One region of the Pseudovibrio sp. WM33 genome, then DNA from elsewhere that is predicted to be linked to it. Evidence: predicted binding sites of a transcription regulator. Region 1 holds the regulator's gene; the other holds the start of a gene.
What was found. Region 1 encodes HrcA, which represses chaperone genes, less so after heat shock. Its sites were predicted from a motif close to GTTAGCACTCNCNNNNNGNGAGTGCTAAC; they were not measured.

Region 1 (6,831 bases):
GTGCTTTGATTGCAGCGTTTGCTTCAAACGTGTCGCCATCTTCCACTGGCTCTGGCAGGTTCAGATCACCAGCAGAGAGAACTTCAAAGCCATGCGGTGCAAGCATGTCCTGAATTTCGCGCAGCTTGCCCTTGTTGTGACTGGCAAGCACGAGCTTGCCAGGTTCCAGGCGGCGGTTTTCTGTTGTGTCTGCCTGCATCAGAGCACCGTCAGCTTCTGCAGTTCAACCAGTTTGGAAATGGACTGTTTTGCAAGACCCATGAGCTGGCCGAGTTCTTCTTCGGAGAATGGCTCACCTTCAGCAGTACCCTGAATTTCAACAATGCCGCCTTTGCCAGTCATGACGAAGTTTGCGTCAGTGTCAGCAGAGGAGTCTTCGATGTAATCCAGATCAGCAACCGGAGTACCTTCGTAGATGCCGCAGGAGATCGCTGCGATGTGGTCTTTGAGAACCTTATCGGTTTTGACCATGTCGCGCGCTTCCATCCATTTCAGACAGTCGTGCAGAGCAACCCAAGCGCCGGTGATAGACGCTGTACGGGTGCCGCCGTCTGCCTGAATGACATCACAGTCAACGGAGATCTGACGCTCGCCCAGAGCACCCAGATCAACGACAGCACGCAGAGAGCGGCCAATGAGGCGCTGGATTTCCTGAGTACGGCCAGACTGCTTGCCTGCGGAGGATTCACGGCGCATACGGTCATGAGTTGCGCGTGGCAGCATGCCGTATTCTGCAGTTACCCAGCCACGGTTCTGACCACGGAGCCACGGCGGAACACGCTCTTCCAAACTTGCGGTACACAGAACATGGGTATCGCCGAATTTGATCAGGCAGGAGCCTTCGGCATGTTTGGCAACACCGCGCTCCAGGCTGACTGGACGCATTTCTTCTGGTGTACGTTTGGATGGACGGTTCAAGGCAAGCTCCCTCGGGTTGCTTAATAGCTACAAATTCACAAATGGTATTGCGGATCTTTTAGCTGCGGATTGCCGTTAGCGCAAAGACTGGTTTTGGTTTGAGAGGCTATTTTCTGCTAAAAATGAGTTTTGGCTGTTCAATTGTCCTGTGTTAGGGATTGAATACAGGCTTTGGCCCAAACCTGCTGTTGATGTGGAGTACCGATACCGTGACGAGCGTTCCTCCTTCTGTCCCTCTTGAGGATCTTGATGAACGTTCCCGTGAGGTCTTCCGGCGCATTGTCGAGAACTACCTTGATACCGGCGAACCGTTGGGGTCTCGCAACCTTGCACGCGGGCTTTCGCAACCTCTGTCTCCGGCCTCTATTCGCAACGTAATGGCAGATCTGGAGCACCATGGGCTGCTCTACTCTCCGCACACCAGTGCTGGACGCTTGCCGACGCAGTCTGGTCTTCGTCTGTTCGTGGACGGTTTTTTGGAAGTTGGCGATCTGACCAAGGAAGAGCGCGAGCAGATTGCCGTTCAGGTGAAGGCTAAAGGTGGCGAGAAAACACCGGAACAAGTTCTGACCGAAGCCAGTCAGATGTTATCTGGTTTGAGCCGCGGGGCGGGGGTTGTTCTTTCCAACAAGACGGACACCACCCTTCGCCATATCGAGTTTGTGCAGATTGAACCGCTTAAAGCGCTTGTTGTGCTGGTGAGTGAGGACGGTTCCGTTGAAAACCGTGTTGTCGATCTGCCTGCTGGCTTGCCACCGTCTGCATTAACCGAAGCCTCGAATTACCTCAACTCCATCATCAGAAACCGCACGCTAGCCGATGCGCAATCTGAGCTAGTTCGGCAGCGAAACGAATTTCAAGCCGAGCTGGATACGCTGACGTCCAAAGTGGTGGATGCAGGTGTTGCTGTTTGGGGTGGGGACAAGAATGATCCCGGAACACTGATCGTGCGTGGACGCTCCAACCTGCTGGAAAACGTGGGTGCGAAGGAAGATCTGGAGCGTATTCGCTTACTGTTTGATGATTTGGAGAACAAGAGTGAGCTGATCCGCCTGCTCGATCTTGCAAAGGGCGGCGAAGGCGTACGTATTTTTATCGGGTCAGAAAACAAGCTGTTCTCGCTTTCCGGTTCTTCCTTGATCGTGTCTCCATACCGCGATAGTGAACAGCGCGTTGTGGGCGTTCTTGGTGTTATCGGGCCGACTCGTCTCAATTATGCGCGTGTCATTCCCATGGTGGATTACACAGCCCGACTGGTGAGCCGTATGCTCGGTTAAACTACTGGAGTCCCAATTGCTTTCCCTTACAGCTTCTGAACTGGAACGTTATGCCCGCCACATCGTCCTGCGGGATGTTGGTGGCCCGGGACAACAAAAACTAAAAGCTGCGCGTGTTTTGGTGATTGGAGCAGGGGGGCTTGGTGCGCCGGTTCTGCAATACCTTGCGGCGGCTGGCGTCGGCACCATCGGCATTGTTGATGATGATGTTGTTTCGCTGTCTAACCTTCAGCGTCAGATCATCCATGACACGGAGAAGCTTGGCGAGCCTAAAGTTGCCAGTGCGGCGGAGGCGATCGCTCGACTGAACCCGAATGTGCGCGTTGTTCCGCATCCGACACGCATTAGTGGGCAGAATGCGATGGCGTTGATCAACGATTACCATATCGTGGTTGATGGCTCTGATAACTTTGCCACCCGTTACCTCGTTTCGGATGCGTGTTTTTATGCAGGACGTCCGCTCGTTACCGCTGCTGTGGGCCAGTTTGACGGCTCTGTTACGCTACTGAAACCATTTGAGCGCGATGATGAGGGCAACTACATCAACCCAACTTATCGCTGCCTGTTCCCCAAACGCCCTGAGGCTGGCTCCATCCCGACCTGCACAGAGGCGGGTGTTTTGGGTGCTTTGACAGGCCTGGTTGGCACATTGCAGGCGCTTGAGGTGATCAAGGAAATCGTTGGGTTTGGTGAAGGTCTGGTTGGGCGCCTGTTGCTGGCAGACACACTGAGCATGCATTTTGAAACCATCAAGTACAAACGTTCTGCAAAGAACCCGCTCAACGGCGACACGCCAAAAACATGGAGTGAAATGCTGGAAACTGAGCACGGCTGATCCAGCGTAATTGAGTTACAAAAGAAAACGGCGGAGAATTTCTTCCCCGCCGATCCCGGCCTTTCCGCCACAGAAGGCCTAGCCTCATTCAGGCAAATCTGTCTCACCAGCATTGCCAGACACACTGCATTTGCAACGCACCGAAGAGAGGCTTAAAACGTTTTCGCCAAGCTAAGCTTAAAGGACCGACCTTTACCTTCGGTTTCACTCAGATGCGCTGTGTGTTTCTGATCGAAAATATTAGTCACGCTTGCGCGTACTTCTGAGCCTGCAAGGAACCCATCTTCAGGCTTCCAGGCTAAACGCGCACTGTGCAGCGCATAACCTGGCGAAGCATCGTCAGCATCGTTCACGCGGTCCTGTTCTGCGTATAAATCAGAGCGCCAGGAAACATCCAGATTATAGTCGGTAATCTTATATCCTACTGAAAGGAAAAGATTATCTGCCGCCACGCTATCCAGATATTCATCATCAGAAAGGTTGTCACCTCGTGTGACTGAAGCACCCAGATTGCCGTACCAGCTATCAGAGGAATAAACTGCTTCTAACTCGATGCCTTTGATCCGCGCTTCATCAATAGCAGTTGTAATTGTCTTGTTCGTTGCATGATCGCGAGAGGAATAGAGGTAGTTGTCGATGTTGTTGTAAAAGCCCGTTACTTTGAAACGGAGGCTATCATTTTCCAACAATACGTCATTGAATTTAAAGCCTAAGCCAGCTTCAAAATTGTTAGATTTTTCTTTTCCGAGATCGGTAAAGCCATCACCCGAGAAAACTTCATCCAAAACTGGCATGCGTTCTGTGTGTGCAACAGAACCAAATACATTCAACCAGTTTGTCAGCTCATAAATTGCTGCAAGTTTTGGAGAATAGGCCGTCTCATTCAGATCTTTGCGCAGAGCAACGCCGGTCCCCGGCTTCAGGCGAGAATGGTCAACACGCATTCCAGGAATGAGTGTAAGGCGGTCATGAATTACAAACTCAGCCTGCCCGAACACACCAAGGGTATGTGTTTCACCTTCTGGATGCGATGAGGAGCCCGGCGTTGAGCTTCCATCCGGATTCAGACGCGGGTTAAGACGCTCCTGATATTTCCCTTCCACCCCGTAGGTGAAGTAGGTTTCTACGCCTTCGGAAAGCCGAAATTCCGATGTGTTTTCCAGTTTTGCCTGCCAGTTGTTGTAGACGTACTCAGCTTCAGTTCCCAAAGGAGCACTAGGACCTGCGCGGAACGTAATATCATCCAAATCACGCTTGGTCTGGCTCCAGGATACCTGTGCTTTTACATCCAACAAATCATTGCCAGAAAAAGCGTTTTCGTAAGCAAGCAGTGCCTGTTGTTCGCTTGTGGTTTGGTCCGCATAACCAAATCCGGGACTAAAGGTGGTCTGGTCATATAGGCCATACCCAGACTTATTGACGTTGAAATAGCTTGCGGTGAGAGATTGATCGTTATCGACACCGAAGCTGTATTTCAACTTGGCGAGGCCTGAGAGATCTGTCATGCGGGAGTTGCCGAGGTCTGCGCCATCAGCACCCTCATAGTCTCCATCACGGCCATAGTTCAGGTTGACCAATAGCTCCAGATTTTCCAGAGGTCGGGCAGCGACTGTAACTGTGCTTCGCGCACCATTGCCGTTCGAGTCCCACATAGCTTTGGTGCGGACGGCCAGTTTGTCATCTCCCTCCAGCAAATCGCTAGCATCTTTCGTACGCGCACTGACCACACCACCAAGCGCGCCTGCGCTGAATAATGTGGAGGCAGCTGGCCCACGTAGAACCTCGACTTCCTTAAGCAATTCAGAATCGAAGAAGAAAGAGCCAGCACGGTACATCTCGAAGTAGGAGGTGACGCCATCCACTTGAATGATATTACGATTTTCACCGGAACCGAGAGCAGAGCCGATACCGCGAATATTAATGGACTGCCCCAGCGCATTGTCAGCATTTATAGTGGTGATCCCCGGGACCGCATCGAGGATCTCACCCAATGTGCTTGCTTGGGCTGCTTCAATTTGCTCCTGAGAGACTGAAGTCACAGCCTGAGGTGTATCAATCGCCACCTTCTCTTTACCTGCTGAAACAATGATTTCATCCAGCATGGTTGCAGGGCTGTCGGCAGCAACAGGCTGTTTAGCTTCCTGCGCTGAAACAGCCGCAGAAATCAGGGCGAGCGAGAGGGTTGTGCTGGCCAGGAGGGCCGCACGGGAATAGCGCGAAATGGACATGGTCGCCTCAGTCTGAATTTTTATGGGAGTGGCTGGCTGAGACGCTGCTTTGGCTAGCTTGTGTTTGCGTTTTGCAAACGTTGTTTCTATCCGTGTTTTATAAACATGAATATAATAGTCAAGTTTTAAATTGAGGGTTTTTCCCTAGCTGGGGATTGAGTGCATTCATCAGAAAAGCCTCCTTCGCAGGTTCCTGATTGCGAAGGAGGCCAAAAAACGATTGCATCTCCGTTGGTTAATCTGTTTCCTCACGACCACAGGTGCCGATTATCCAGCAGACTGCCGCTCCGATGAGCGCTCCAACTATTGGTGCCAGCCAGAACAACCAAAGCTGCTCAAGTGCCCAACCTCCATTAATAACAGCGGTCGCCGTGGACCGAGCCGGTTTCAAAGACGCGCCGGAAATCGGAAACGCGATGATGTGCATGCACGCGAGCATGAGCCCAATGGCAAGCGGAGCGAGGGCTGCGGGTGCTTTTTGGGAAGTTGCACCAATAATGACGATCAGGAACATCGCTGTGACTGTGATTTCGGTAATGCCGACTGCTATTTCGGAAAAGCCACCGTTTGAATGCTCCCCATAACCGTTGGAGGCAAAGCCCGGAGGGTCGCTCGGGCCATGGGCGAGAATGATCCAGAATACAAAGGCTGCTGCTGTACCGCCAATCACCTGCACGATGATGTAGGGGACCACATCTGAGGTTGGGAACCGTTTTACAGCCCAAAGGCCGATGGTCACCGATGGATTGACATGAGCACCTGACACATTGCCGAACGCGTAAGCCATACAGACAACTGAAAGACCAACTGCAAAGGCAACGCCCAGCAAGCCAGATCCGCCATACCATTCAACCGGTGCATAGGAAACCAATGCCCCGCCGCACACAGCGGAGACCAGGGCAAAGGTTCCTACAAATTCTGCGCCTAGTTTCCCCAACATGACACTTCTCCTCATATTGATCTGAGGGAGGTATGACAGTGAGATTTCTAACTTACGTTTAGGGTAACCAGAAATCTAACGATTGCCTTAAGCATGCATTGCTAGATCTTTCGGAAGGCACCAGCACGGATGGAGGCGGAACTTCTTTTTTCTTCATATAGTTAGAAGTGTGTCTCAGCCTCTTTCAGATCGGCACTTACATGCCAATTGGTGATTTTGCGTGCGCTGAATATGCCGAGAATGCCAAAGACCGCAAAACTGGAGAAGAGCCAGAAGGCTGAGTTGGCAATACCTGCAGTCCCAACCGTACTGTTGAAGCCGGTTGAGTTGGCAATGAGGCCAGCGAGCGCGGTACCGAACGCTACGGCGAATGTTTGAACCGTTGCCAGAGCAGAAGCAGCGTTTTCTTTGTCATCATCCGGCGTCAAATGAAGAGCGAACACACCCAGATGCGGCCAGCCGATGCCAATGCCTGCACCAATGCAGATGAGGGCCAACGTCACTACGGAGAGTAACATGAGGTTGCCTTCAGTCCCGGTTGGGAGGACAACAGCCAGCGTGATGAGACCTAAGGCCATGAGGACTGGACCAACATTTACCACTCTGCGCATGGCCTGATCTGTGAAACGAGCG
Region 2 (6,831 bases), on a different contig from region 1:
CAGCCCTCGCTCTCGCCGCAGCTGCCAGCTTGCTCCTCATTGACCGCGTTGGCCGCAGACCCCTGATGGTCTACGGACTGCCAGCCTGCGCACTCTCTCAATTCCTGATCGTGGGAGGATTTCTCATGGGGGACGGGATTGGGACAGCTCTTTCTGTCTCAGGTCTTTGCCTCTACGTGACCTCCTATTCCCTCTCCATGGGGCCGCTGCCATGGGTCTATATGTCAGAGGTGTTCCCAAATTACCTGAGAGCCAAAGGAATGGTCGTGGCGGTAACCGTCAACTGGGTCTTCACATTCCTTGTGGTGTTTGGTTTCCCCAAATTGAACCAGCTCTTCACGATCACCGAGATCTTCCTGTTCTTCGCCATATGCTGTTGCATCGGAACCGTCTACGCCATCCGCCGCGCACCAGAGACCAAAGGTGTTTCTCTGGAGGATATCTACGAGTTGTTCCACAAAGGTGGTAGCAAGACGGCTGAAGGGCCCGTCGCTGGCGAATAGGGCCTGCAAACACCAATGGCACCACATGGATTCCCATGCAGTGGTGGAGCTTAGGTTCCCAGGATGCGGGATGAGCAAGGCGAGCAGGCAGTGCCTGCGCTACCTGTTAAATTAGTTTCTTCGGCATTGGCTGCTCGCCTCGCCCGGGCGTTTTTGTATGAAACAAGGTCTCCACCGAAAGGCATTGGGAGCAGGTGCCTACCCATCACTATGAGCCCTCACAAAACACAAGGCTTTGTTTCAGGTCTCACAGTCAGGGCAGTTGCTGTAAAGGACAGTTTGACTTGTCCCTGACAGCTGCAGCTGCCAGTGTAGACGCCCATCGGGTGACCAGCTTCCGCTTGGTCCCTGCACTAAAGACTTTCAAGGGGTGTTTCAACGGACCCGCCGGAGGATGCGTTATTTCTCCCGGTAGCCCCGCCCAGCCCACGCCACACTGACGGTCGCTCCGCCAGCTGCCCGTGTATGTGGACATGAGATTAGTATGGAGTGTGTTAGGGAGAGGGGGATAAGATTTATAACTCAAATTGCGCATTAGGTGGTGAGTTCTGACGGCGAAAGGCGATTTTCTGCTACTTTTCCAGAATAGGTAAAACAGGCAAACTTGCACGTTCTGCTATAAGGTCTGCTAAGCGCTTGGCGTCAAACTCAAGATTATCTTCTAAAATAACAATATGAAACCCATGTTGACTCAAGTTGTATTCTTCAAGTGGTGTGAGTTTGAAATTGTCGCTGGGTTTCTTTTCAATGCCGACTGCGTTTTTTCTTGTGGTAATGCCTTGTGCAACGAAGCTCACCTTACCAAAACAGATTCTTTTAATCTCATCCATAGGTAAAGTAATTCTATGTCTGGAAGAAACTAGGCTGTTTATAATAATTTGGCTGTTGTCGATGAGCAGAAACGGTTGTCTTCTATGCATGATCCGGGTGATGCTAAAGTAAAGAAAGAGAGCATCAATCACGGCTAGTATTAGAAGGGCTATCGCTATTTTTGGTGCTTCTTCACTTATACGCCCGAAGTCCAACTGAAAAACTTCTGGAAATTGAGCGAGACAATAGAACCCAAAGAAGTTCATGAGAGCAATGAACCAATTATTTGAAATGGCTCTTGCAATGCTTATATGCGGGATCGAGATTATTTCACTCGGTTTATAATGATTGATCATAAATTAGCTTGCTTAGTGCGTGTATTGGAAACAGTTTGAAACGTAAAACTTCGCGCTTAATTCAGCACTAGGTCGATGTGTTCTTTTCTGCAAGGCAAAAAAAGGCACCCCCGAGAGGCCCCGTTGACATTGACACAGGGTTCGCATGGGGTGGAGTGAGGAGCGCGGGTAAGAGTTTTCGCTCAGCCGGCCAACTTTGCAATCTCGTCACCTTCCAGAACGCGAAATCCATTCCCACCTTCAAGGGCCCCGGAAACCAATGCACGTGCAACTGCTGTTCCCTCGATTGGACGATACTTCCGCAAAGGGCCTTGGAAGAGAAACGAGAGGTGTGGCAGAACCGATCCAGCTAGTCCTTCCGCAAAGCGTTGTTCCTGACGCTCACCAAGCAACAAAGACGGTCGGAACACTTTTGTGCAAGGATAAGACAACCCACGAACCGCCTCCTCCAGTTCCCCTTTGACCTTCAGATAGTAGTTGGAACTGCTCGCTGCAGCACCAATCGAAGAAACCATGAGAAACTGCTCTGCACCTGCCTCACGTGCCAGATCAAAGGCAAGTTGGAAGTCAATCGCGTAAAATGCTTCTTTTGAGCCAGCTTTCTTCTGCGTGGTGCCCAGACAGCAAAACACATCCCTCACGTTTGTTGGTAGTTGAAGGGAGGAAAGATCGCTGAAATCGGTCAGCTGCACATGAAGCTTTTCATTCTCAATACTCAGCTCTTTGCGAGCAACAGCATGAACTTCGCCATACGCCTCACTGGCAAGCAACCGCCGAACCACCTCAGAACCAATCAGGCCTGTTGAACCAAAAACCAAAGCCACGCGATTTTTCATATAAGACTCTTTCGATTGTCAGCTGAAGCAGATTGTTAGATCAGGTTGAGTGTTTAAAGGTCGAACAAGTTGAAGCGTAATGCAAAAAAATAAGAGCACCACTTAAGGTGCTTTCATTTCGATTGCTATTTGGGAATTGCAGAGAGCAGAGGGAAGAATGCCATGTGGAAGTTTCCGAGCCAGGTTACATACCAATCTGCAAGCTCAGGCATTGTCGTGTTGGTGCCAAGATCAACATCTCTTTTCCATAAAACTATGCTGCAATATCGAGCATGTTCAGCAGGGTCCCAATCAAGGGATGCGCCGATCTCGGTCTCAACATGTTCTTTTTGGCGTAGCAGTTCTTTGAAGTAGGCTTCGCCGCGCTCATTCCTAAAGTTGATCATAACTTTCGCGCAGTTTTCTTGATCCAGATAATGGAGACTTAGATAAGCGTTCGGTATGCCAAACTTGATGTCGTAGTAACTTCCGTCGGGAACATTATTTCTCAGTTTAATCGGAAGTTTAGTGTCAGACATCTGGTCTTTGACTGCTTGCCAAATATCATGATGCTTTTGTTTTAGTTCACTCATGAGTTGTTATTTCCTAGCTGAAGCTGTTTGTGACAATGCAAAAAAGGGCACCCCGAAGGATGCCCTAATTCGTTTAAGCGTTGGTTGGCTTGGCTTAGAAGCCCATGCCGCCCATGCCGCCCATGCCGCCGTCCATTGGAGGCATTGCTGGGCCGGAGTCTTTCTTAGGCAGTTCAGCAACCATTGCCTCAGTAGTGATCAGCAGACCAGCTACAGATGCAGCATCCTGAAGAGCAGTACGAACAACCTTAGTTGGATCGATGATGCCAGCTTCAATCATGTTGACGTATTCTTCGGTCTGAGCATTGAAGCCGAAGGTCTCATCCGCAATGTTGTCCTGGATTTTGCCAACAACGATAGAACCTTCAACACCAGAGTTTTCAGAGATCTGGCGAAGCGGAGCTTCAAGAGCGCGCAGAACGATCTTGATACCAGCTTCAATGTCAACGTTCTCGGAAGATACTTTCTCAACAGCAGCTTTTGCACGAAGAAGAGCACAACCACCACCTGGTACGATACCTTCTTCAACAGCAGCGCGTGTTGCGTTCAGGGCATCGTCGATGCGGTCTTTTTTCTCTTTAACTTCAACTTCGGTTGCACCACCAACGCGGATAACTGCAACACCACCAGCAAGCTTAGCAAGACGTTCCTGCAGCTTCTCGCGATCGTAGTCAGAAGAAGTTTCTTCAATCTGAGCTTTGATCTGGGAAACGCGTGCTTCGATGTCAGCTTTTTCGCCAGCACCATCAACAATGGTAGTGGTTTCCTTGGTGATATTCACCTTGTCAGCAGTGCCGAGCATGTCGATGGTTACGTTTTCCAGCTTGATGCCCAGATCGTCAGAGATCACGGTACCACCAGTCAGGATAGCGATGTCTTCGAGCATTGCTTTACGACGGTCGCCGAAGCCAGGAGCCTTTACAGCAGCAATCTTCAGGCCACCACGCAGTTTGTTAACTACGAGAGTTGCCAGTGCTTCACCTTCAACATCTTCAGCGATGATGATGAGTGGGCGGGAAGACTGAACAGCGCTTTCAAGGATTGGAAGCATTGGCTGCAGGTTGGAAAGCTTTTTCTCGTGAAGGAGAATAAGTGGCTTTTCCAAGTCAGCAATCATCTTTTCAGCGTTGGTGACGAAGTATGGAGAAAGGTAACCGCGGTCGAACTGCATACCTTCAACAACTTCAAGCTCGGTCTCAAGAGACTTAGCTTCTTCAACGGTGATAACACCTTCGTTGCCAACGCGCTGCATTGCTTCAGCAATGTCTTCACCGATCTGAGTGTCGCCGTTAGCAGAGATAGTGCCAACCTGTGCAACTTCGTCAGTAGAAGAGATAGACTTGGAACGTGCGGTCAGGTCTGCAACAGCAGCAGCAGTTGCCATGTCAACGCCGCGCTTCAGGTCCATTGGGTTCATGCCAGCAGCAACGAACTTTGCACCTTCTTTAACGATAGCCTGCGCCAGAACTGTCGCAGTTGTTGTACCGTCACCAGCAATGTCGTTGGTTTTGGAAGCAACTTCACGCACCATCTGTGCGCCCATGTTTTCGAACTTGTCGTCCAGTTCGATTTCCTTCGCAACAGAAACACCGTCTTTGGTGATGCGTGGTGCGCCGAATGCTTTATCCAGAACAACGTTACGACCTTTAGGGCCGAGGGTAACTTTTACAGCGTTTGCAAGGATGTCGACGCCTTTAAGCATCTTGTCGCGGGCATCGGAGCCGAATTTGACTTCTTTAGCAGCCATGGTTTTGTCTCACTTAAATTCTTGAATAACAGAAGGGATCGTAGGGTCTCAACAATGGCCTGGAATTAAGCCAGGATACCCATGATGTCGGATTCCTTCATGATCAGCAGGTCTTCACCGTCGATCTTAACTTCAGTACCGGACCATTTGCCGAACAGAACGCGGTCACCGGCTTTAACGTCGATAGCGATCAGCTCACCGTTGTCCTTACGTGCGCCAGCGCCAACAGCGATAACTTCGCCTTCCTGTGGCTTTTCTTTTGCAGTGTCAGGGATGATGATGCCACCAGCTGTTTTTTCTTCAGACTCAATGCGGCGAACGACAACACGGTCGTGTAGCGGACGAAACTTCATAATTGGCTCTTCCTCTCATACGCGAGCGCCCCTTTTAGGCAGCGCCCGGACGCGAAGGTTAAAAACTTTGAGAGTGGGTGAAACCTTGCGGGCCCACAGTGATTAGCACTCCCAAAGGCAGAGTGCTAACAACCGTGAAATGATGTAGTTTCACCCTCTGGTATAGTCAAGGAGAGAGCAGCAAAAAAATATTCTGGAGCGCAAAAAATATAGGAATACTGCGAGAAATTGGGGGCAATTTGGGAACAGTCTCAACTCACCCTAGACGAATGGACTGTCTGTGCTGCCTGCACGGGAATTTCCGGAATCAGCGCAAAAGAAAAGCCGGCTTTAAGATTAAAGCCAGCTTTTGAACTTTAACAGGAAGCTTTCAGGTCTTAATTCTGAAGAGGCGCGTCCTTCATGGAAAACGGAAGCTCAAAGCTGCCGGACTTTTCCGAGTTCTCGTCGTTAAACTGTACCTTCAGCACATACTCACCAGCTTGCAGCCCTGTAAGGTTGAAACTCAAAGATGTTTGATATTCACGGATTTGGTTTAAGCTTGCGGAGTGCAAGGCGGTGAACCCGTCCTGAGAAGCAAGCACCTGACCAGTGGTGTTGCGCAGTTCAAAATCAACGCTCAGATCAATCGCATATGTGCTGCCCATCTCTTTGTAAGAGAAGCCAACAGGCTCAGCATAAACGGTCAATGGATCACCGCTCTGGAACTCTGCCGTCTCCAGAGGCGTGTAAGCTCCATAACTCTCAGCTGGTAGTGCGATGAATTTTGCTGCCGTAAAAGCGAGTGGCTGCTGCTGCCAGGCAATGGTGTAGGCGTCCTGAACAGCTTTAAAGCCAGCGCTCGGCGCACTCTTGTCTTCAGCAGATGCAGCGCTACCCAACAAAGCAACCGCAAAAATAGAACAGGCTGCAGCTTTTGCGTAAGCTGACATCCCTCTCACTGTAAATGGCATTGTTAGCCCCCTAGAGCCAGCAGAACACAATATCTGCGGCACTCACCTGATTCTTGGCGGTGGTATAGCTCTTATATCTAAGGGAGACAATACGGCCTCATTTGTTGAGGCAGCTTAGATATGCGTCACGAAGACATTCCTCATGCGATGGTTAAGCAATTACCACGCATTTGATCAGGCACTGGCCCGTTCAGCCCAGGATTGCTTCTTCCGGTAGATGGTCGAGGGGCTGATTTCCAAGGCGGCAGCTGCAAGGGCAATGTTGCCGTCAAAAGTTTCAAGCGTGGTCTCGATAATCTGCTTTTCCTGAAACCACAGCGGTTCGATTGATCGCCCCATGGAAGGCATCGGTTCGCTTGTGCTGAAGGCAATCTCAGAAAGAACAGGAACAGCCTGGTCACGCAGCAAAGGAGAGAGCATGAGTTCAGTGACTTCATCACCGTCATTCATGACCACAAGCTGGCGAATGACATTCTCCAGTTCGCGCACGTTACCCGGCCAGCTGTGCTGCAACAAAAGAGCCTCTGCGTAGGTCGAAAAACGCTGAAATCTGCGATTTTCTTCTGCAGCATACTTCTTCAGGAATGTTTGAGCGAGGGACGGTATGTCCTCGCGGCGCTCACGAAGAGCGGGCAGACGGATCGGCAGCACGTGGAGACGATAGAACAGGTCTTCACGGAAGCGACCAGCAGTGATCTCTG

Region 2: the regulator HrcA is predicted to act here: its motif matches at 5,279-5,307, upstream of groES (co-chaperone GroES).

What each region holds. Positions count from the first base shown of each region.
Region 1 covers NZ_LMCK01000063.1:117,621-124,451, forward strand. Annotated here, with positions in the region: gene rdgB (RdgB/HAM1 family non-canonical purine NTP pyrophosphatase) at 1-199, opposite strand, end outside; gene rph (ribonuclease PH) at 199-918, opposite strand; gene hrcA (heat-inducible transcriptional repressor HrcA) at 1,110-2,195, shown strand; gene PsWM33_RS11970 (HesA/MoeB/ThiF family protein) at 2,212-3,030, shown strand; gene PsWM33_RS11975 (TonB-dependent receptor domain-containing protein) at 3,183-5,258, opposite strand; gene PsWM33_RS11980 (aquaporin) at 5,494-6,198, opposite strand; gene PsWM33_RS11985 (MFS transporter) at 6,360-6,831, opposite strand, start outside.
Region 2 covers NZ_LMCK01000025.1:36,502-43,332, forward strand. Annotated here, with positions in the region: gene PsWM33_RS06750 (sugar porter family MFS transporter) at 1-503, shown strand, start outside; gene PsWM33_RS06755 (hypothetical protein) at 1,076-1,669, opposite strand; gene PsWM33_RS06760 (NAD(P)H-binding protein) at 1,852-2,505, opposite strand; gene PsWM33_RS06765 (DUF4268 domain-containing protein) at 2,631-3,077, opposite strand; gene groL (chaperonin GroEL) at 3,172-4,824, opposite strand; gene groES (co-chaperone GroES) at 4,890-5,177, opposite strand; gene PsWM33_RS06780 (hypothetical protein) at 5,555-6,130, opposite strand; gene PsWM33_RS06785 (sigma-54-dependent transcriptional regulator) at 6,305-6,831, opposite strand, start outside.